Regions from separate parts of the Cellulosilyticum sp. WCF-2 genome, predicted to be linked through region 1. Evidence: predicted binding sites of a transcription regulator. Region 1 holds the regulator's gene; each other region holds the start of a gene.
What was found. Region 1 encodes Rex, which represses fermentation and respiration genes when NADH is low (regulators of the CRP and FNR family bind a similar motif). Its sites were predicted from a motif close to ATTGTTAANTANTTAACAAT; they were not measured.
Positions count from the first base shown of each region.

Region 1 (5,751 bases):
GGAGAAGATTTAGAAGAGGTTTGTAAACTAAAAAGCAATGACATGGTCTATTCCTTTGGTGTAATAGGCGAGACTATGTATTTTACTAGTGGTTATATGCAAGACAATTATGACCTTACCCTATATCAAGTAGACTTAGAAACAAAAATAAGTCAAGTCCTAACTGAGCGAGGGGTAGTATTAGGTAAGTATGAAGAGGCATTATATTATGAAGAAACCACTGGTGATAATGGCGTTAATAATTATCAAATTAATAAGATAGTAAGTGGTCAATCAGAAAATTATATAGAGAAAGTGACTAGCATTGATCATACTAGTGACGCGCTCTATTTTAATTTACAGGAACATAACATTTATATAGGCCGTAAAATCTTTAATGAGGGGTATGGTGAATTTGTTAAATATAATGAGGTGTATGATTTAAAGAAAAAAGAAACAAGAGTAAGTTTGCCTGATGAACAAGGCTTTCCAGGAGGAGGGGCAAGTACAAAGGTCATTAGTACAAAGGGTACAGCAACGTATTACTTACAGTACCTCAATGAATGGAATTGGCTTAGTGATTTAAAAGTAGTGGATACATCTACTAATACAGAGACTGTCCTTAAAAAAGAGATTATAGAACCTAAGCTGATACGCTTGCAGGTGCAAAATAATCAGTAAAAAGAATAGCAAATAAAAAACTGGTCTCAAAGCTTTTAGCTGGAACCAGTTTTTTGTTTTTTTTATAGTGTCTCGCTTAAGGCTTCCCATTCTTCATAATACTTGGTAATGGTAGCATTTAAGTTTTCTTTTTCTGCCAGGAGTAGGCTGCTTTTATCATAGTTACTGTAGACTTCCTCTAGGCAAAGCTGGGCGTCAATATCAGCTATTTTTTCTTCAGCTTCGCTAATAGCTGTTTCTAGCTTGGCCATTTGGTTTTGAATACGGCGTATTCTGGTTTGTTCTTCTTTTTGCTTTTGCCAATCTTCTTTATTAGTGGTAGCAGCAGTAGCTTCTTCTACAACAACGCTGGTTTGCTGAGTAGCTGAAGCAGCAAGCTCCTTTTTCTTTTCTATATAATAATCATAGTCTCCTAAATATTCCATGGTGCCGTCTTTAGACATATCAATGATTTTACTTGCTGTTTGATTGATAAAATAACGGTCATGGGAAACATAAAGGACAGTGCCTTCATAGTTTAATATGGCACTTTCTAGAATTTCCTTTGAAAGAATATCTAAGTGGTTAGTCGGCTCATCTAAGATGAGAAAATTGGCTTTAGAAAGCATGATTTTGGCTAATGCGACACGGCCTTTTTCACCACCGCTTAAGCTACTAATGGGTTTAAAAACATCATCATTCGTAAAGAGAAAAGCAGCCAGTACATTACGGATTTCTCCATTTTTAAGTTCTGGGAAAGTACCTTGGATTTCCTCCATAATGGTGTTAGTAGTATCTAAGGTAGCATGTTCTTGATCGTAATAGCCTACAATAACATTGCTTCCTAATTTTAGGGTACCCGTTGTAGGAGTCATTTGATCTAAAATCATACGGAAAACAGTGGTTTTACCAACGCCATTAGGACCTACGAGAGCTACTTTATCCCCTTTTTTGATTTCCATATTCATATGGCTAAAAATCGGGCTGGTATCAAAGGTTTTACTTAATTCACTAATGCTTAAGACATCATTGCCACTTACAACTCTTGGGGTGAGTACTAGCTGCATAGGTTTGTTATCAATCATTGGCATATCCATGACTTCTACTTTTTCTAAAGCTTTTTCACGGCTACGAGCACGTTTAATAGATTTTTCCCTGTTAAATTGTTTTAGCTTAGCAATAACCGCTTGTTGGTGGGCAATTTCCTTTTGCTGTTTTTCAAAGTGTTTCATAGCCACTTCATATTCTTTTTCACTTTTGATGATGTAGTCGCTGTAGTTACCGTTGTAAACAAAGCTACGTCCAAATTCTAAGTGAACGACTTTAGTGACGATTTTATCTAAGAAGTAACGGTCATGGGAAATAATAAGGACAGCACCTTTATAGCTACGTAAAAAGCCTTCTAGCCATTCGATAGCTTCAATGTCTAAATGGTTGGTAGGTTCGTCTAAGAGTAATAAACTAGGCTCTTGAAGTAGGAGCTTACCTAGAGCGACACGGTTTTTTTGTCCCCCTGATAAAATAGACACTGGTTTATCATAAATGGTTTCATCAAAGCCTAAGCCTTTAAGAACGCCTTTGACTAAACTTTTGTATTCATAACCCTTACTATTTTCAAATACCATACGTTCAGCATCATATTTATGAATGAGTTCTAAAGAACCAGTCTTAGCGATTTCAGCTTCCATGGCATGAAGTTTTTCTTCTAAGGCAATGACTTCATCAAATACATGTAGGAGTTCCTCATAGACGGTAGCTGTAGAATCTAACTCCATATGTTGTTTTAAGTAACCTATGGTGCAGTCTTTAGTAGAAGTAATGGTACCTTCATCTGGTTCTAATTCCTTAGTTAGAATTTTAAAAAGGGTTGTTTTACCTACACCATTATTTCCTATTAAAGCTACTTTCTCATGGTCTTCGATATGAAAACTAATATTTTTTAAGATTTCTCGGTCAATAAATGTTTTCTTGATATTGCTACATGAAATAATCATAATATCCTCCTTGTAACGCCTTTTATTATTTTAGCAAATAAAAGCGCAAATTGAAAGAAAAGGGGCCAATAATCTACATTGACAAAAAAAAAACTTAAATGCTATACTAGGGTTATGAGTTTGCGTATATGAGGAGATGAGAAGGTGACGGAAGAAAGAAAGATTTCTATGAATGTAATACGGAGATTGCCACGTTATTACAGATATCTGGGAGAATTGTTACAAAAAGGAGTAACCAAAATCTCCTCCAGAGAATTAAGTGAGAAGATGAATGTGACCGCATCACAAATTCGTCAAGACCTTAACAATTTTGGAGGCTTTGGGCAACAGGGTTACGGATACAATGTGGAGTACTTGCATACAGAGATAGGAAAGATATTAGGACTTCACCAAAACTATAAAATGATTATTGTAGGCGTAGGTAACTTAGGACAAGCTATTGCTAATTCAACATCATTTAGTAAAAGAGGCTTTAAGTTAATCGGTTTATTTGACGTTAATCCAAGACTAATTGGTATGAGCATACACGGGGTAGAAGTACAAGATATTGACAAAATGGAGCAGTTCGTAAAAGAAAATGAAGTAGAAATTGCTATTTTAACAATGCCAAAAACAAGAGTAAAAGAGACAGCTGAGAGTTTAGCAAAATGGGGGATAAAAGGCTTATGGAACTTCTCACCTGTGGATTTATTCGTACCAGATACAGTACAAGTTGAAAATGTACACCTTTCTCATTCATTAATGACTTTGGCTTATAAGATTAATGAGGCTGAGGTTGAAAGAGAGAAGAAAGATAAGAGTGAGAGTATAGGGCAAATTGAAGAATAAAGTGGTGGCTTAATGGAGTTCTTTGGGAATGATATTGAGGGGAAGAATGGATAGAAGTGAATAAAGATAAGGGAATGTCCGTAAGGCTTTTGTTGGGAAGACAGAAGGCTTATGGGCATTTCTTTTTGCGTTTAAAGAGATAGATCTTTAGGTAATAGGGGAGTAAAGGCGAAAAAGTGAGAACAAAGATAAAGTGAATGCTTTCATTTGTAAGTAAGTTGCGATCAGAAGCTACTGGAAAGAAATGAGAGGGATGGCTGCCCTCCGGAGTTCCGCTCCGTATTTTCGCAGGCACTAAGCTTATTTTTTTGATGAACGGTCGAAACTCGCTGGCGCTCAAACAGTCTCCCTAAAACCCATCAAAAAAATTTGCTAAGTGCCTGCTGAAAATACTCGCAAGTCACCCCTTGAGGGCAGCCATCCCTCTCATTTCCAGCAGCTTTCTGGCGTAAAGGTGCTTTTTATAAAAAAGATTGTCTTAATAATGTCGAAAATAGACGAACCCTTTTTGTTGTTATATGTGGTTTGATGAGAGTACAATAAGCTTATAAAAGAACGAGTAAGGGTTAATATAATAATGTTATACAGGAAAGTGGTTTAGCTCAAATTATTTCAAGTGAATTGTAAGGGGATATTTATAATAAAACAAATGATTTCATTGACACTTTTGAACCACTAAAATCAGTCAGCATTACTAATAAAATGATGGAAAAATGTAAAAGAAATGAAGAAAACCTTTTTGTTGACACATTCAAGAAGACAAGCTATGATTGAGTCAATAAATGACAAAAGGTGGAAACTAGCGATGACTACATATGGATATGCAAGATGTTCGACAGACGAAAATAAGCAAGATATTAATAGGCAGAAAAGAGAACTTAAAGCTTTAGGTTGTGTGGATGAGAAAAATATATATTGGGAATATGAAAGTGGTACTAAGATAGAGCGAATAGAGTTAAATAGGCTATTAAATCAAGTGAAAGCAGGAGATACTATTGTTACTACAGAGGTGTCACGTATTACAAGAAGTACAAAGCAACTATGTGAAATTATAGAGATGGCAAAAGAAAAGAATTTGAAGCTCGTGATAGGTGGCTTTATAGTTGATTGTACAAAAGGACAATTAGATGCTATGACTGATGGAATGCTAAAAATGATGGGTGTATTTGCTGAAATGGAACGCAATATGATAAGTGAGCGTGTAAAGAGTGGAATGGCAAATGCAGCAGCTAAAGGTAAAGTCATAGGAAGACCGAGTACAACGGTTGATAGTTTGCCAAGTAGTTTTATAAAGCATTATCCAAAGTATAGGAATAAAGAGATTAATAAGACTGAATTGGCAAGGATATGTAATGTTAGCAGACAATCTGTACATAAATATATACATATTTATGAAAGGGATATATAGGCTACTAATAAAAGAAGTGCATATCTTAAAAAAGGATAAGATTATTGAAAAGTATTAAATGTAGATGTGATATGTATTATACAGATAAATTAAAATATTTTGTTATATATGCCACAATATAGTACATAGGAGGAAAAATGAATAAATTAGTAAGAATTCGAATTGTAGGGTTTAAAGATGAAAATAGGGTGATAGATGTTGTTTTCCCTGAATATAATATTGCAGTAATATATGGTGAAAATGGGGGAGGTAAATCTACATTTTTAAGAATAATAAATGCTATTTTTGATCAGCAAGATACAGTATTATTGAATGAAAATGTAGATAAGATTACTATTACATATTCTACAGAAAAAGGTGAAAAAAATATAAGAATACAAAGGAAAGAAGAAAAGAAGGAAGGGGATTTTATCTATATAGCAACAACATATGATTGGAGTGAGTTAGAGGAATCTGAATTAAAGGACACTTCATCCATACTCTTTGGTGTAAATAGGGGAATAACAAATACGATTAATGTAACTGATACACAAATATATAAGTTTATATCTATGAATCCTAGATATATAGATTGTTTTCAAAATAGGGAAAGAATGAGGTTGTTTAGTGAAGATTTAGCTAGGTATTTAAGTTTCAATAGAAGAAGAGCGAGGAGTGCGTATACTGTTAAAGATACTATTGACTTTTCTAATAAAGTATTAAGTGTGGATAATATTAGCATGGATGTAGTAGAAGAAATTATATTAAATAGGTACAGGGTAGCTAAACACATTTCTACTACTAGAGTACAAAAAGCTTTATTTGATACTTTGGCAGATGCATGCAATTCTATAGAGGGAGAAGATATTGATATAGAGGATTTAGGTAACTTATTAATACAAA
Region 1 covers NZ_CP034675.1:3,993,276-3,999,026, reverse strand. Annotated here, with positions in the region: gene EKH84_RS18115 (DUF5050 domain-containing protein) at 1-660, shown strand, start outside; gene EKH84_RS18110 (ABC-F family ATP-binding cassette domain-containing protein) at 723-2,633, opposite strand; gene EKH84_RS18105 (redox-sensing transcriptional repressor Rex) at 2,778-3,461, shown strand; gene EKH84_RS18100 (recombinase family protein) at 4,267-4,869, shown strand; gene EKH84_RS18095 (AAA family ATPase) at 5,007-5,751, shown strand, end outside.

Region 2 (5,751 bases), 870 kb from region 1:
TAGTCTTCAGTTGTAGTGAAGAGTTGAAACTGTTTGAAAATGTGACAGTTTTCGGAAATCCAAATTTGGAGTTCAGCTAAAGAAAGATTTTGATGATATTCTTTGGTACCTATTGTTTTGGATATTTGATAAAATAAAGTTTCTTTAATCAGTATAGGTCGCATAACAATTTTTTTACAGTCAGACGTTTGACGTGGATTACTCCAGATGCAACGAATAAAAGTCTGATTTTCTGTTACCTGTGAAATAAGGTCTATTAATGTATTCATAAATTTCTCCGTTATCTTTGTAAAATATTAGAATTTTATGGTGCAAATTATAGCACAAATTCATAGTGATAGCAATAATTAGCTACAGCTAAATAGCTGTGCTATAATACTAAGGAAAAGAGGTGAAAGTATGTTTGATGCAGACTATAGAGCATTAAATAATGAACAAAAGCAAGTAGTGGATACATTAGATCAAAACCTATTAGTTCTGGCACCAGCAGGAACAGGTAAAACAAAAGTAATTGCCTTACGTACAGCTTATTTAGTACAGCATCAACAAGAACCGGAAAAAATTCTGTGTTTAACCTTTACCAATAAAGCAGCTAAGGAAATGAAAGAGCGTATTCAGCTTTACATACCCGAACAAATAAAAAAAATGACGATTAAAACTTTTCATTCGTTTTGTTATCATCTTATTAACCATGAAAAAGAGAACTCTCACTTTTCCTTTCCATGTACGCTAATTGATGAAGCGGATAGCTTAGCGATTATAGAAAAGATTATACAAACTAATAAGCTTAATGATGACTCTGTATATTATCAACAAATCATAAGTTTTTTTGAAGATATAAAAAGGCATAGTTTAACTTTTCCACTAGAAGAACGCTATCATTATAAGATGATTGTAGAAGATTATTTTAAGTCTCAAGACCAGTTAGGACAATTAGGGAGAAGAAGAGAAGATTCATTTTTAAGACGTTTTGGTTTAAAGCTCTTAAATACGTATAGACGTTATTTGTTAGAAAATAATTGTATTGACTTTATGGATCTTATTGTGGAGGCGAAATACTTATTAGAACAGCCGGAAATATTAGCTAAATGGAGAAAACAATACGATGTGATTCAGGTTGATGAAATGCAGGATACTAGTAGTAGAGAGTATGATATCTTAAAATTATTAGCTGGCAGACAGCTTTCTTTATTTGGAGATTTTAATCAAACCATTTATGAATGGCGAGGTTCTAATCCTCATCAAATGACGGCAGAATACAGACGGGACTTTAGTCCATTAGAAATTCATCTAAAGATTAATTATCGTTCTACTAAAAATCTCTTAGAAGCTGCTAATGGCTATATTTCTAGTAGTAGGTTATATCCTATGCAATGTATTGCTAAGGCAAGTAATGAAGGAGAAAAGATTACAATTCTAGAGGCAGGAACAAAAGAAGAAGAAATCAGTTTATTAGAAATAGCTATTAAGGAAAGTATGGAAAATACCAATAGTATAGCAGTACTTACTAGAACCAACGAATATGCAAAGAAAATTGCCTATTCCTTTAATAAAAGAGGGATTGAATGTACAGTTATAGAAGATACTAAGTTTTTCAGAAAGAAAGAAGTCAAGGAGCTATTAGCTTTTTATGATTATAGTATAAATGACAGAAATGGCCATGCTTTATTGAAGTTAGGACAACATCCTTATTTAAATATGCCTAATTGGTTATTAGGAGAGTTAAGAAACTCAAAATCATGTTATATGTATCTTCATGATTGGTTTAAAAGTGATTCAAAAGATCCTTATGCTATTTTATTTGAGGCATATACTCATAATAACATTGTTGTACTAGATGTAGAATCTACGGGGTTATCAACAATTAAAGATGATGTTATTCAAATTGCAGCCATTCGTTATGGTAAAGAAGGTGTAGTAGATCAGCTTGATATTTTATTAAAACCGACAAAGTCGGTTGGAGAGTCGTATTATGTTCATGGGTTCTCTGATGATCTATTACAAAAAGAAGGAATGGAACCGAAGGAAGCCTTAAAGCAGTTCGTTCATTTTATTCAAGGTGCAGTTCTTGTAGGGCATAATGTGAATTATGATTTGCAGATTATCAAAAGTATGATGAGTCGTTATAAGTTAGAGCCTATAGGAGAATATCAAGTATATGATACTTTAGATTTGGCTTATAAGGTTTATCCTAAGTTAAGTAATCACAAATTAGAAACACTCTCAAAATTGATTGTAACAGAAACAATACCTACACATAATGCCATGCAAGATATTTTGGCTACCAGTGAAGTGCTTAGCCATCTTTTAAAGCATATCGAAGAGAAAAAGCAGGAACGCTTAGAAAAGATAGAAGCTTATGGCTGTTATGTCAATGAATACAGAGAAAAGCTAGCTACTATCAAAAGTTATTTATTAACACACAATTTAACTGATGGATTAACCTTCTTAATGAATGAGTGTGATTTTAAAGGTTATTATCATTCATCTCAGATTGAAACCATCAGAAATTTATATCGCATCATCAATGAACTAGAGGACCAAACACTTTCTTATGAAGATAACATTATTAATCTATTAGCTTTTTCAGCATTACATTATAGTGAAATAGAACAAAGTGATTTATTTAAAGGGCGTATTCCTATTATTACAGTACATCAAGCCAAAGGCTTAGAATTTGATGAAGTGTATATTGCAGGATGTAATGATAAAACTTTTCCTTCTTACAGGAGTCTTAAGGAACACCAATTAGGAGAAGAAATGAGGCTTTTTTATGTAGCGCTTACAAGAGCCAAAAAGAAACTCTATATTTCTTATCATCAAGAAGCACCAAAAAGCATTTTTATTGATCAGATTAGTGAGGACTATAAAACGCTGAAAAGATATGGAGGAATATCGAAAAATACGATATAATGTAAATAGTAAAAAAATGAAGCAAATAGAAGGAAATGAATAAGGAGAAGAAAAGTGGATAAAGACTATAAGATTGTAAAAATGGAAAAACAAAAAAGCATAGCACTTATTGCTCATGACAATAGAAAAAGAGATATTATCGAATGGGTACAAAATAATAAGGATAAATTGAGTAGGCATTTTCTATGTGGGACTGGTACCACAGCTAAGCTTATTGCTGCAGAAACAGATTTACCTGTTACTGCATTTAATAGTGGTCCACTAGGCGGAGATCAACAAATAGGTTGTCGTATTGTAGAGTGCAAAATAGATTTTATGATCTTCTTTTGGGATCCTCTTGCATCACAACCACATGATCCTGATGTAAAAGCCTTGCTTCGTATTGCTGCACTTTATGATATCCCTGTAGCAACTAATCAATCAACAGCAGACTTTTTAATCCAATCTCCATTAATGGTAGAAACTTATGATCGCAAGATTATTGACTACGCAAAGCGCATTCATTCGCGTACACAAGCCTATGCAAACAAGGAAGAATTAAAGTAAATAATAGATGATTCTATTAATTTAAAATTATTGTTAATTAGTACTTTCTATTGCACAAATAATGCCTTCTATGATAACATAAGTATAGATAATTTATGTATACAGTATACAAAAATTATCTATACTTAATTAATTGACATTATAAATTACTTCAAAGGGGGTGAAGTAGAAGAGGTCAGTCAATCGGCTAATCACTTCTACAGTGCATATGACATACTGGAGAAATTTCAAATCAGGTGCATGGGAAAACGAAATTAATGTAAGAGATTTCATCGTTAACAACTATACAGAATATACAGGTGACGATAGTTTCTTAGCTGGTCCTACACAAGACACATTAGATCTTTGGAATGAACTTAGTGAACTTATGGTAAAAGAAAGAGAAAGAGGTTGTTTTGCAGATACTAAAACAGTAGCAACAATCACTTCTCATGCAGCAGGTTATATTAATAAAGACAAAGAAAAAATCGTTGGTCTTCAAACAGATGCACCACTTGTAAGAAGCTGTCATCCATTTGGTGGGATGAGAGTTGTAGAAAATGCTTTAAAAGCATACGACTATGAAGTAGATCCAGAAATGAAAGAAATCTTTACAAAATACAGAAAAACACATAACCAAGGTGTATTCGATGTTTACAATAAAGATATTCGTACAGCACGTAAAGTAGGTGTTGTTACTGGTCTTCCAGATGCTTACGGTCGTGGACGTATTATTGGTGATTACAGAAGAGTTGCTCTTTACGGAATCGATAAATTAATCGAATTCAAAATGAAAGATAAAGAAGAACGTTCTAAAGTATTTACAGCAGAAACAATGAGAGATTGTGAAGAATTAGCAGAACAAATCAAAGCCTTAAATGAACTTAAAGAATTAGGCCAAATGTACGGATTTGATTTATCTAGACCAGCTGAAAACTTTAGAGAAGCGACTCAATGGTTATACTTAGCTTATCTTGCGGCAACTAAAGAGCAAGATGGTGCAGCTATGTCAATTGGACGTACATCTACATTCCTTGACATTTATGCAGAAAGAGACTTACAAGAAGGTAAACTTACAGAACAAGAAGTTCAAGAAATCATTGACCAATTTATTATGAAACTTCGTATCATCAGATTCCTTAGAACGCCAGAATACAATGAACTCTTCTCAGGAGATCCAACATGGGTAACAGAATCACTTGGTGGTATGTTAGAAGATATGAGTGCCTCACTTGTAACTAAAAATAGTTTCCGTTACCTTCACACACTTTACAACATTGGACCAGCTCCAGAACCAAACTTAACAGTACTTTGGAGTGAACATTTCCCACAAGGTTACAAAAACTTCTGTGCAAAAGTATCTATTGATACATCAGCTATCCAATATGAAAGCGATGATTTGATGAGACCACAATTTGGTGATGACTACGGTATTGCTTGTTGTGTATCTCCAATGAGAATTGGTAAACAAATGCAATTCTTTGGAGCTCGTGCTAACCTTGCTAAAGCTGTACTTTATGCAATTAATGGTGGGGTAGATGAAAAAACTGGTATCAAAGTAGTACCAGGTATCGAGCCAATGACAGGTGATGAATACTTAGATTACGATAAAGTAATGAAAAACTACCAAATTACTAAAGCATGGGTTGCTAAAGTTTACACAGATGCCCTTAACATCATTCACTTCATGCATGATAAATATGCTTATGAAAGAATTGAAATGGCACTTCATGATACAGACATTTTAAGAACAATGGCATGTGGTATTGCAGGTCTTGCAGTAGCAGCTGACTCATTATCAGCTATTAAACATGCTAAAGTTAAACCTATCAGAAACGAAGAAGGTATTGCAATTGACTTCGAAATCGAAGGGGAATACCCAGCATACGGAAACAATGACGACCGTGCTGACTCAATTGCTGTATCATTAGTAGAAGACTTCATGCAAGAAATCAGAAAACACACACCATACAGAGACTCTGTATACACACAATCTGTTCTTACAATTACATCAAACGTAGTATATGGTAAGAAAACAGGATCTACTCCAGATGGACGTAAAGCTGGCGTGCCATTCTCACCAGGTGCAAACCCAATGAATGGTAGAGAAACAAAAGGTGTTCTTGCAGCCTGTGCATCAGTAGCAAAATTACCATTCGAACATGCTAATGATGGTATTTCATACACATTCTCATTAGTACCATCAACACTTGGTAATAATGAAGCAGACCGTATTACAAATATGGTAGGTATCTTAGATGGTTACTTTGGCCAAACAGGACAACACATCAACGTAAACGTTCTTAATAAAGA
Region 2 covers NZ_CP034675.1:3,123,768-3,129,518, reverse strand. Annotated here, with positions in the region: gene EKH84_RS13980 (class I SAM-dependent methyltransferase) at 1-269, opposite strand, end outside; gene EKH84_RS13975 (3'-5' exonuclease) at 400-2,913, shown strand; gene EKH84_RS13970 (methylglyoxal synthase) at 2,995-3,459, shown strand; gene pflB (formate C-acetyltransferase) at 3,668-5,751, shown strand, end outside.
Region 2: the regulator Rex is predicted to act here: its motif matches at 3,581-3,600, upstream of pflB (formate C-acetyltransferase).

Region 3 (5,751 bases), 1.5 Mb from region 1:
AGACGATAAAACCAGAGCCAGGAATAATAGGTTTGATAGAAGCTTCTGGAATTTTAGGTGGGTAGTTACCGTATAGGGTGGCTGGACCTATGCTAACAGTCTCTAACAATTCTCTCGTATAAGAAGCATAACGTTTAAGCTGTCTTTCAGTAGCTTGCAAAGTAATAGGCTGAATAGACTGGATATCGGCGAAAATCTGTGAGCCCATAACAATGGCATCTACGTAATTAGGAGAAGCAGTTTCAATACGATAAGTAGCATAAGGTTTTTGCGTATTAAGGGGATCTAAACTATAGTCAACTGGAGGGGCAGATAATTCTAGGGGAGTCGTCTGACCAACTTCATTAGTAACAAGCTCTGCAATGACAGTTTCTTCACCACTAGGGGAGATTTCTTTAATAGTAACATTAACATTACTAACAGGAACAAGAGGTCCTAAAAGCGTATCTGAAGAAAGTTGTACAATGAGCGATCCTAGATTTTGTCTAGAAACACTAGGGGGATAAATAGGATGTGGTATCATTTAAGTTCCCTCCTTATTAATTTACTGATAATAAGCTATGGATAATATATGAGTTTTTAAGGCTTATTAGAACAAAATGAAAGGATAAAAAGATGTTTATTGCACATCATAAGGAAAAAGGAGGCGAGTTATGTTAAAAAGAAAAAGTTTTCTTATGATATGCATTGTCTTATGTATGATTTGTCCTATATTTGGTAAACCTAATAGTCCTAAATCACAGGGTTTTAAGGAAATAAGTAAAGAAAAATACAATACCGATACAATACATACCTATCGGCATGTAGCAACAGGTTTAGAGGTTATTTGGATAGAAAATGAGGATGTGAACAAGAGTTTTGTTTTAGGTGTTAAAACACCAACAACAGACTCCACAGGTGTGAATCATATTATTGAGCATACCTTATTTACAGGTTCTAAAGACTACCCTTCGGCAAGCTTATTTTTTGATGCCAGTGAAGCTTATCCTAACACCTATATGAATGCATTAACTAGCGGAGATATGACCCTATTTCCTTTTTCTACACCTTATCTTTCCTGCTATAAAGAACTTATGCATATTTATCTAGATGCTGTTTTTAAACCTAATTTATTAAAAGAACCTTATGGTTTTTATGAAGAGGCATTTTATTCATCTCCTATGGAAAACAGAGTAGGGGGAGTTGTCTATAATGAAATGAAGGGTGCTTATAGTAGCAAGGAGCGTACTGTTTTTAGAAGTCTTAGAAATATGATTTTTAAAGATAGCCACTATGCATATGATAGTGGTGGTAGTCCTAATGAGATTCCTACTTTAACCTATGAAAATTGCTTAAAGGTATACAAAAAATACTATTATCCAGCTAATATGAGAATTGTCTTATATGGTGCTATTCCACTTGAAGAAAGTTTACAAATGATAGCCTCCTATTTAACAGATTTGACAAAGCCTAAAGAGGGCATTGATTTAAATGTCCAAAACTTAAATCCGGAAAAAACAGCCACCTATACTGTTTTACCAAGCGGCGATAAAGGGGTCTTAGTAAAAAGTTTTGTATTAGAAAAAACGCTTAGTTCAGAAAAGATACAAGCATTAGATTTATGGATGACTGCTTATTTAATGAGTCCTCAAACAGGATTTTGGCAAAATTTGAATCGCATTGGACTAGGTAAAGCAAGGTGGATTAAAGATGAGGATTTACCTTGTCCAGTTTATTCCTTGGTTATTTCAGATTTGCCTACGAATCAACTAGAAGATTGTGCAAGACAGCTAGATCAGCTGATTGCCAGTATGCCAAAGGATTTAGGAACGAATAACTTTACAGAACAAGATGTGCTAGCACAAGCAAATTGGCTCGTGCTTAAAGAAGATACAAGTGTCAATAGAGGCATTGATATTGCACAAAGCATGCTAGAAGCATGGGCTCATTATAAAACGATTAATCAGTATTATGAAAAGAAAGATTATATTCAAAATGCTAAAAGCTTAGATGCAGATAGCCGTCAAATTTTATTTGAACAAGCTACTAGGTATACACTTCTGTTATTACCAGGTTCTTATGAAGTAAAGGAACCAGAGAAATTAAGTCCTGTTTCAGATGAAGAGTGGCTAGATATTGTTCCTAAAATGGAAGCTTGGCAGAAGAAAAAAACAAAATTAAAAGCAGTAGATTTAAGAGAGCTTATTTTAAAGCCACATTTAGAAATTAAAAGCAAACAAAAAAAGAATTATACAGAAATGGTTACAGAGGTAGAAAGCACATGGGCAAGGTCACAACTTTATTTTAATACAGCTCATATACCTCAAAAGGAACTGCCTTATTTGTTTCTCTATGCTCACTTATTAGAAGAAAGTGCCAAGGAGATTACCCCTTTTAGTGGTATTATTACAACAGGTTGTACGGCTTATCCCAGTGAAAAGGGATATTGGCCCTGCTTCAAACTTGCTGTTTTAACAAAAGCAGAAGAAACAGATCATAGCACGTTACTAAGGGAAGCTAGATTACACTTACAAAACAAGCCAGATGAATGGTACAGACAAAAACTCATTGAATGGGTTATGGATATGAAAGAGGCAAGTGAAAATAATGTAATTGGGACACTATCACACCTCAGCCTAGGAGCAGAAGAAGGATTGAAGCGCTACTTATATGAACAGAGTTATCCTACCTATACTTTTTGTGAGGAGCTTTTAAAAATGCATCATACAGCCTGGCGTCTGAATGTAGAGCGTATTGATAAAAAGCTATATCATACAGGAGACCTTATTGTAGCAACAACTGTTCCTGCTAAAGAATCGAATTTATATGCGAAAAGCTGGGAAGATTTCTTAGAGACATTACCTTGTTTTGAACATAAAACAGCTACCTATGAATTTGCAGTCACTTCTAAAAATTGTGTTGTAACAAGTCATGCAGCTATTGATCATAGTTACATTGGAATGGATAAGGGTATACCTTTAGACGGGCTAGATTACCTAGCAACCACTTATTTAACGAAAAACTATCTTAATCCTCGCATTCGTGTAGGTCTAGGTGCTTATGGCGCAGGTTGCCAACTTAGTTATCCATACACCATCTCTTTTTATACCTATAGAGATCCCAATATAGAACGTTCTTTGCCTATTTTAGAAAAAGTACATGAATTTTTAAGTACCAATGTAGATAGCATTGCTCTTGAGAGTAGCAAAGCAGAAGCTTTAAGCAGACTGCACAGTCAATTTCGTTTATTAGGTACACCTTTAGAAGAGGCAAATGCTCTGGAAGGACTAGTTTTATGGGGGCAAGGTCCAGCTGACCTGATGAGACTTCAAGAAGAAATTCTTAAAGCAACACCAGAAGCTGTTAAGGCAAAGGGAGCTATTTACAAAGAACTTTTTAAGCAAGGTAGAGTTTCTATTATGACTCAAAAAAGTTATACTACAGAAAAAGAATTTACTACCTACTCATATTAGACTATTAAAAAAAAGGATAAATATTGACAGATTCCTTAACCACCTATACAATAAGTGTGTATTGTTAAATTTTTGATTTAAAGAGAAATCTTTAAATAGAGATGAGTGGAAAGGAGTCATGAAAATGATGTATTCACATGAAGTAGAACAAATGTGCCCAATCGCTAAAGGACCTAACCATGGGCCAGCACCAATCCCACAAGAGGGTAAATGGGTACAAGCAAAAGAAATTAAAGACATTAGTGGTCTTACACACGGTGTAGGCTGGTGTGCACCACAACAAGGTGCTTGTAAATTAACACTTAACGTTAAAGATGGTGTGATTCAAGAAGCATTAGTAGAAACTATTGGATGTTCAGGTATGACTCACTCTGCAGCTATGGCAGCAGAAATCTTAGCAGGTAAAACAATTCTTGAAGCGCTTAACACAGACTTAGTTTGTGACGCAATTAACACAGCAATGCGTGAGTTATTCTTACAAATCGTATACGGAAGAACTCAAACTGCATTCTCTGAAGGTGGACTTCCTATCGGTGCAGGTCTTGAAGACCTTGGTAAAGGACTTCGTAGCCAAGTTGGTACAATGTACTCAACAGTTGCTAAAGGACCAAGATACCTTGAAATGGCAGAAGGCTATGTAACAAACATCGCTCTTGATGCTGACGATCAAATCATCGGTTACCGTTTCATTCACTTCGGTAAAATGATGGACATGATCAAAAAAGGTATGGATGCAAATGAAGCAATTGAAAAAGCTACAGGTCAATACGGCAGATTTGATGATGCTGTACGTACAGTTGACCCAAGACATGAATAGGGAGGTGCCAAACAATGCCATTATTTGAATCATATGATAGAAGAATTAACCAAATTAACGTTGTTTTAAATAAATACGGAATCAAAGATATTGAAGAAGCTAGAACTATCTGTAAAGAAAAAGGCTTTGATCCATATGAAATCACAAAAGGAATTCAACCAATCGCTTTTGAAAACGCTTGTTGGGCTTACGTTGTAGGTGCTGCAATTGCTATCAAAAAAGGTTGTCACAAAGCAGCAGAAGCAGCAGAAGCTATCGGAGAAGGTCTTCAAGCATTCTGTATTCCAGGTTCTGTAGCTGATGACCGTAAAGTAGGTCTTGGTCACGGTAACTTAGGAGCTATGCTTCTTAGAGAAGAAACAAAATGTTTCGCATTCTTAGCAGGTCACGAAAGCTTTGCAGCCGCTGAAGGTGCTATCGGTATTGCACGTTCTGCAAACAAAGTTCGTAAAGAAGATTTAAGAGTTATCTTAAATGGTCTTGGTAAAGATGCTGCTCAAATTATCTCTCGTATCAATGGGTTTACATATGTTCAAACTCAATTTGATTATATGACAGGTAAAGTAAATGTAGTAAAAGAAATCGCATACTCAAACGGTGAACGTTCAAAAGTTCGTTGCTTTGGTTGTGATGATGTTCGTGAAGGTGTTGCAATCATGCATATGGAAGGTGTTGACGTATCTATTACAGGTAACTCAACTAATCCAACTCGTTTCCAACATCCAGTAGCTGGAACATACAAAAAAGAATGCGTTGAACAAGGTAAAAAATACTTCTCAGTAGCTTCTGGTGGTGGTACAGGTCGTACACTTCACCCAGATAACATGGCTGCTGGTCCAGCTTCTTATGGTATGACTGATACTATGGGAAGAATGCACTCAGATGCACAATTCGCTGGTTCTTCATCAGTTCCTGCTCACGTAGAAATGATGGGACTTATCGGTATGGGTAACAACCCAATGGTAGGTGCTACAGTTGCTGTAGCCGTAGCAATCGAAGAAGCTATGAATAAATAATTCCTTTTTAGGACAATAAAAAAGCGGTAATCACGTATAGACATGATTACCGCTTTTTTGCTGTCCGGACTCTGGTAAAACTTTCCTGGCTCCTTAAGTAGAGCTTACTTCAAGGCATAGAAATGGCTCCTCAGCACAACTAGCTAAAGAAGCAGTGCCTACTTAAGAGAGCTATGAAAGTTCAAGCCATGAGTGAGGAGCTCTTAAACTCTTAGCCGGTGCACACTTATGATGAGGAAGCTAAAGCTTTCAGACTCTGGTTTAAACTTTGTTTAAAGTAATGCTAGATATAAAGGATTATAAAATAACTTATAAAAGAGCGCTTCCCTTTACAGCGCATCAGTGAACATCTTCCTTAAGTCCAGAGGTACCTATAACAATAGATTGAGACTTGGCTGACCCGGTCAGTTCCTCAGATTGAAGCTGTGGTGATTCTGCTACGAGAAGTTATTTGATTTATCTTTAC
Region 3 covers NZ_CP034675.1:2,484,997-2,490,747, forward strand. Annotated here, with positions in the region: gene EKH84_RS11015 (peptidoglycan-binding protein) at 1-523, opposite strand, end outside; gene EKH84_RS11020 (insulinase family protein) at 654-3,452, shown strand; gene EKH84_RS11025 (iron-sulfur cluster assembly scaffold protein) at 3,577-4,269, shown strand; gene EKH84_RS11030 (GGGtGRT protein) at 4,284-5,285, shown strand.
Region 3: the regulator Rex is predicted to act here: its motif matches at 3,513-3,532, upstream of EKH84_RS11025 (iron-sulfur cluster assembly scaffold protein).

Region 4 (5,751 bases), 1.2 Mb from region 1:
TGGGACTCGTAGTACCGTTCAAAAGGTAATCAGAGGTAAAAAAGTTAAGGTAGATGGCCAAGTCATTATAAAACCCGAAACAGCTGTTAACCCTCTAACAAGTATAGTAGAAGTAAATGGTGAAAGAATGGATTACCAAGAGTTTTATCACTTTATACTGAATAAACCCAGAGGTTATATTACAGCAACAGAAGATGGACGTGATCAAACAGTTTTAGACCTATTAGAGGAAAGAGATCAGAATAAAGAAGTTTTTCCAGTAGGAAGACTAGATAAAGATACGGAAGGCCTACTAATTTTAACAAATGATGGCAAGATGGCTCATGGTTTACTTTCTCCTAAACGTCATGTTGATAAGGTCTACTATGCTAGGGTGGCTGGCAAAATGACAGAAGAGGACATAAAAATGTTTGCTGAAGGAATCACTTTAACTGATGGTACAAAGTATGCACCAGGAAAACTAGAAATTATCAGAAGTGATGAGGAATCAGAAATTTATGTGACTATCCACGAAGGAAAGTTTCATCAGGTAAAACGTATGGTTCAGGCAGTTGGAAAAGAAGTCGTCTATTTGAAACGTATTAAAATGGGTGGACTTGAGTTGCCAGAAGATTTAAGTTTAGGGAATTACCGCACCCTTACAAAAGAAGAATTGGATTTACTTACACAAACTCAATAAGTTAAGAAAATGATTAGCAGACAGTTAAGTATGTTAATCATTTTTTGTTTATAAAGCTTTCAAGAAAAGGTGTTTTTAGTATTTAGAGAGTAGGCCGTTTATTTCAACAGAAGTATAAAAAGTTTTTATTAATAAAAAGTTGAATTTTTATTAATTGTATGTATAATTATAAATATATTTATAAAGATTACTTAAGGGGGAATAAAAATGTTTGGATTAAAAGGAAAATCTTTTTTGACATTACATGATTTTTCGTCAGAACAAATTAATTACTTATTAACTTTAGCAGGCGAATTAAAAAATAAAAAAAGAATGGGCATAAAAGGAGACCTACTTACAGGAAAAAATGTAGCTCTTATTTTTGAAAAACCTTCTACACGTACACGTTGTGCTTTTACTGTAGCTTGTGTAGATGAAGGTGCACATCCAGAATATCTAGGAAAGAACGACATTCAATTAGGTCATAAAGAAAGTGTAGCTGATACAGCACGTGTATTAGGGCGCTTATTTGATGCCATAGAATTCAGAGGTTTCTCACAAGAAGTTGTAACTGATTTAGCTAAGTACAGTGGTGTACCTGTTTATAACGGTTTAACAGACCTGTATCATCCAACACAGATTTTAGCAGATTTATTGACTATGAAAGAACATTTAGGCGAACTAAAAGGAAAGAAATTCGTTTTCATAGGAGATGGACGTAATAATATGGGCAATAGCTTATTAATTGGTTGCACAAAGATGGGAGTAGATATTACGATTATTGCACCAAAATCTTTATGGCCAGAAGAAAACCATGTAAAAGTTTGTGAGGGTTATGCAAAGCTTTCTGGTTCCAAAGTAGAAATTACAGAGTCTGTTGAAGCTGTGAAAGGTGCAGATGTGATTTATACAGATGTTTGGTGTTCTATGGGAGAAGAAAATAAAGCTAAGGAACGCATTGCACTTTTAAAACCTTATCAAGTGAATGAGGCGCTTATTGCAAAAGTTGAAAATCCAAACATGATTTTCATGCATTGTTTGCCTGCAGTGAAGGGCTATGAGGTGACGGAAGAGGTGTTTGAAAGCAGTTATTCTGTTGTATTTGATGAAGCAGAAAATCGTATGCATACTATTAAAGCCGTCATGGTAGCAACTTTAAGCTAATCTGAAACAATGCAATGATATAAAAACTGTATAAATAGACAAAAATTTAGAGGAAATATGAATCTGAGTTATGACAAAAAATCATATGTTAAAATTATGTGTAAAATTTTACATTGACTATTTTTAATAAATTAAATATAATTTTATAAACATTAGATATAATGTGGAGATTATTTTTAAAATTATAGGAGGGGTATCATGCGTGTATTTAATTTTTCAGCAGGACCTGGTGCATTGCCACTAGAAGTACTTGAAAAAGCTCAAAAAGAACTTGTATGCTATGGAGATAGCGGTATGAGTGTTATGGAGATGAGTCATCGTTCGAAACCTTATGACGCAATTATCAAAGGCGCTGAAGCAAAACTCAGAGAAATTATGAACATTCCTGACAATTATAAAGTGTTATTTTTACAAGGTGGTGCATCCCTTCAGTTTGCCATGATTCCATTAAACTTAATGAGAAATTCATATAAAGCTGATTATATTGAGTCTGGTATGTTCGCATCTAAAGCACTTAAAGAGGCTCAAAAGTTTGGAAAAGTTAATGTTGTCGCTTCTTCAAAAGCAGATAAATATGCTTACATACCAAAAGTAACAAAAGATCAATTTGATTCAGAAGCAGATTATGCTTATATTTGTGCTAATAACACGATTTATGGAACAAAATATCATGAGTATCCTGATACTGGTAATGTGCCATTAGTAGCAGATATGTCTTCATGTATTTTATCAGAACAAGTTGATGTAAGTCGTTTTGGTATTATTTATGCAGGCGCACAAAAGAATTTAGGACCTGCAGGTGTAACACTAGTTATTATTCGTGAAGACCTCGTTGGTCATGCCAAAGAAACTGTACCATCAATGCTTAATTATCAATTAATGGTAGAAAATGAATCCATGTATAATACACCACCAACTTATGGTATTTATATGCTTAAACTGATGTTTGAATGGATTGAAGCACAAGGTGGAGTAGCTGCTTTAGAAAAGAGAAATAAAGAAAAAGCAGCAGTGCTTTATAACTATTTAGATGAATCAAAAATGTTTAAAGGAACAGCCAATAAAGAAGACCGTTCTTTAATGAATGTTACTTTTGTAACAGGTAATGAGGAGCTAGATGCTAAATTTGTAAAAGAAGCAACAGCTGCTGGTTTTGTAAATCTAAAAGGACATAGAAGTGTAGGTGGTATGCGTGCTAGCATTTATAATGCTATGACACTTGAAGGTGTACAAAAATTAGTAGAATTTATGAAGAAATTTGAAAGTGAAAACTAGGGGGGAACGTTTTGTATACAGTTCATACTTTAAATAAGATTTCACAAAATGGTTTAGCGTTACTCGGAGATGCTTACAAGGTATCTGATGAATTAAATAATGCTGATGCCATTCTTGTAAGAAGTGCAAAAATGCATGATATGGTTTTACCAGAAAGTGTTAAAGCTGTTGCTAGAGCGGGAGCAGGTGTTAACAACATTCCTATTGAAGCTTATGCAGAAAAGGGGATTGTTGTATTTAATACACCAGGAGCTAATGCAAATGCAGTAAAAGAGTTAGTACTGTGTGGTCTTTTACTTGCTTCTAGAAAAGTTGTAGATGGCATTAATTGGGCTAAAACCTTAGAATCAGATGTAGCTAAAACAGTAGAAAAAGGTAAGGGTGCTTTTGGCGGTGGAGAAATTCTTGGTAAAAAGCTAGGTGTTATTGGTCTGGGTGCTATTGGTGTTATGGTAGCTAATGCCGCACAAGCTTTAGGAATGGAAGTCATCGGCTATGATCCCTATATTTCAGTAGATGCTGCATGGGGGCTTTCACGTCATATTAAGCATGCTAATACTTTAGATGAAATTTATGCTGAAGCAGACTATATTACAATACATGTGCCTCTTTTGGATAGCACAAAACACATGCTCAATAAAGAAGCTTTTGATAAAATGAAGACAGGCGTAGCTGTTCTTAATTTCTCTAGAGATACACTTGTTCAAAATGAGGATATGAAGGTAGCCATTGCTGAAGGTAAGGTAGCTAAGTATGTGACAGATTTTCCTGTAGAAGATGTTCTTAATCAAGAAAACATTATTGCTATTCCTCATTTAGGCGCATCAACAGAAGAATCTGAAGAAAACTGCGCAGTTATGGCAGTTAAAGAAATTAAAGATTATTTAGAACAAGGAAATATCACGCACTCTGTTAATTACCCTGAATGTTCTATGATTTGGAATACAAGCGCTAGACTTGCTATTGCTCATAAAAACACGCCAGCAATTTTAGGCAAAATTACAGCTATTATTGCTGAACAAGGTATCAATATTCAAGATATGACTAATAGAAGCCGTGGTGACTATGCCTATACTTTAATTGATACAGACACTAGCATTTCTGAGGAGGATATTCAAAGAATTGAAAGTGTTGATAATGTTATTAAAGTACGTATATTAACTAAATAATAAGTCATATATAAACTTAGAAGGTAAAGAAAGGAATTAAGAGGACTCTTAGTTCCTTTCTTTTATTGAAAAGAAATAAAGAGGTATTCAAAGAGGAGGTTCAATATGCAGGATTTGTCTTTACATATACTAGATATTGCTCAAAATAGTATCAGAGCGCATGCTGATGAGATACATATTTGCATTGAAGAAATGCCAAGTAAAAATCAGTTAGTTTTATCTATAGAAGATAATGGAAGCGGTATGCCGAAACAACTTGCTAAACAAATCACAGATCCTTTTGTTACAACACGTACTCTAAGGCGTGTAGGTTTGGGCATCCCCTTACTCAAACAGAATTGTGAAAATAGCGAGGGTGAATTAAGTATTGATAGTGAACAAGGTAAGGGAACTATTATAAAAGCAACTATGGCTTATCGGCATATTGATAGGGTACCTTTAGGTGATGTAGTTAGTACACTCATTATCCTTATACAAAGCAATCCTAAAATCAATTTTATTTATAACTATCAGTATGAAGAAAAAAGTTTTGCTTTTGAAACAGCAGAGGTGAAAAAAATTTTAGGAGATGTAGCTATTGATAATTTAGATGTTTTGGCATGGCTTAAAGAATACCTTGAAGAAAATATGAACTCTGTTAAAAAATAAATTATTTTATATTTTGCTGAAATACTAAAAATAAATGATAAATTCTTTGATAATATGCTATAATTCTTATGATTGGATTTAACTATTTAAGATAATTAAAGGGGGCGCAGTATGAAAGGATTAACCTTCAAAAAAGGTATTCATCCCAATTATCATAAGGAAATCACCTGTGATAAGAAGATTGAAGTGATGCTACCGGGAAGTGAACTTGTATTTCCAATGTCACAACATATTGGCACACCGTGCACACCTATTGTAAAAAAGGGTGACCGTGTCTTAGTAGGGCAAAAGATTGGTGAAGCCAGTGGCTTTATTTCTGCTGCCATACATAGTTCTGTATCAGGTACAGTAAAAAGTATAGAAAATCGTTTAACCTTTAGAGGTAATAAGGAAAATAGTATAGTGATTGAAAACGATAATTTGTATGAAGAAACACCTGGAATGGCGACTTCTGCTAAAAGCGATTATAAAAACTTAACTAAAGAAGAACTTATAGGTTTAGTTAAGGAAGCTGGTTTGGTTGGAATGGGGGGGGCTACTTTTCCTACTCATGTCAAATTATCTACCCCACCAGATAAAACAGTAGAATACATTATTATTAATGGTGCAGAATGCGAACCTTATTTGACCTCAGATCACAGGGTCATGCTAGAAAATGGTGAAGAAGTCATAGAAGGTATTAAAATTTTGTTAGAAGTATATAAAGAAGCTAAAGCTATTATTGGCATCGAAAATAATAAGATGGATGCTATCAAGCAGATGAAAATGCTTGCTAAAAATACAGAACGCTTGGAAGTTGTGACTTTAGATACTAAATACCCTCAAGGTTCAGAAAAA
Region 4 covers NZ_CP034675.1:2,837,590-2,843,340, forward strand. Annotated here, with positions in the region: gene EKH84_RS12565 (pseudouridine synthase) at 1-679, shown strand, start outside; gene argF (ornithine carbamoyltransferase) at 887-1,822, shown strand; gene serC (3-phosphoserine/phosphohydroxythreonine transaminase) at 2,018-3,097, shown strand; gene EKH84_RS12580 (phosphoglycerate dehydrogenase) at 3,109-4,266, shown strand; gene EKH84_RS12585 (ATP-binding protein) at 4,372-4,914, shown strand; gene rsxC (electron transport complex subunit RsxC) at 5,026-5,751, shown strand, end outside.
Region 4: the regulator Rex is predicted to act here: its motif matches at 1,942-1,961, upstream of serC (3-phosphoserine/phosphohydroxythreonine transaminase).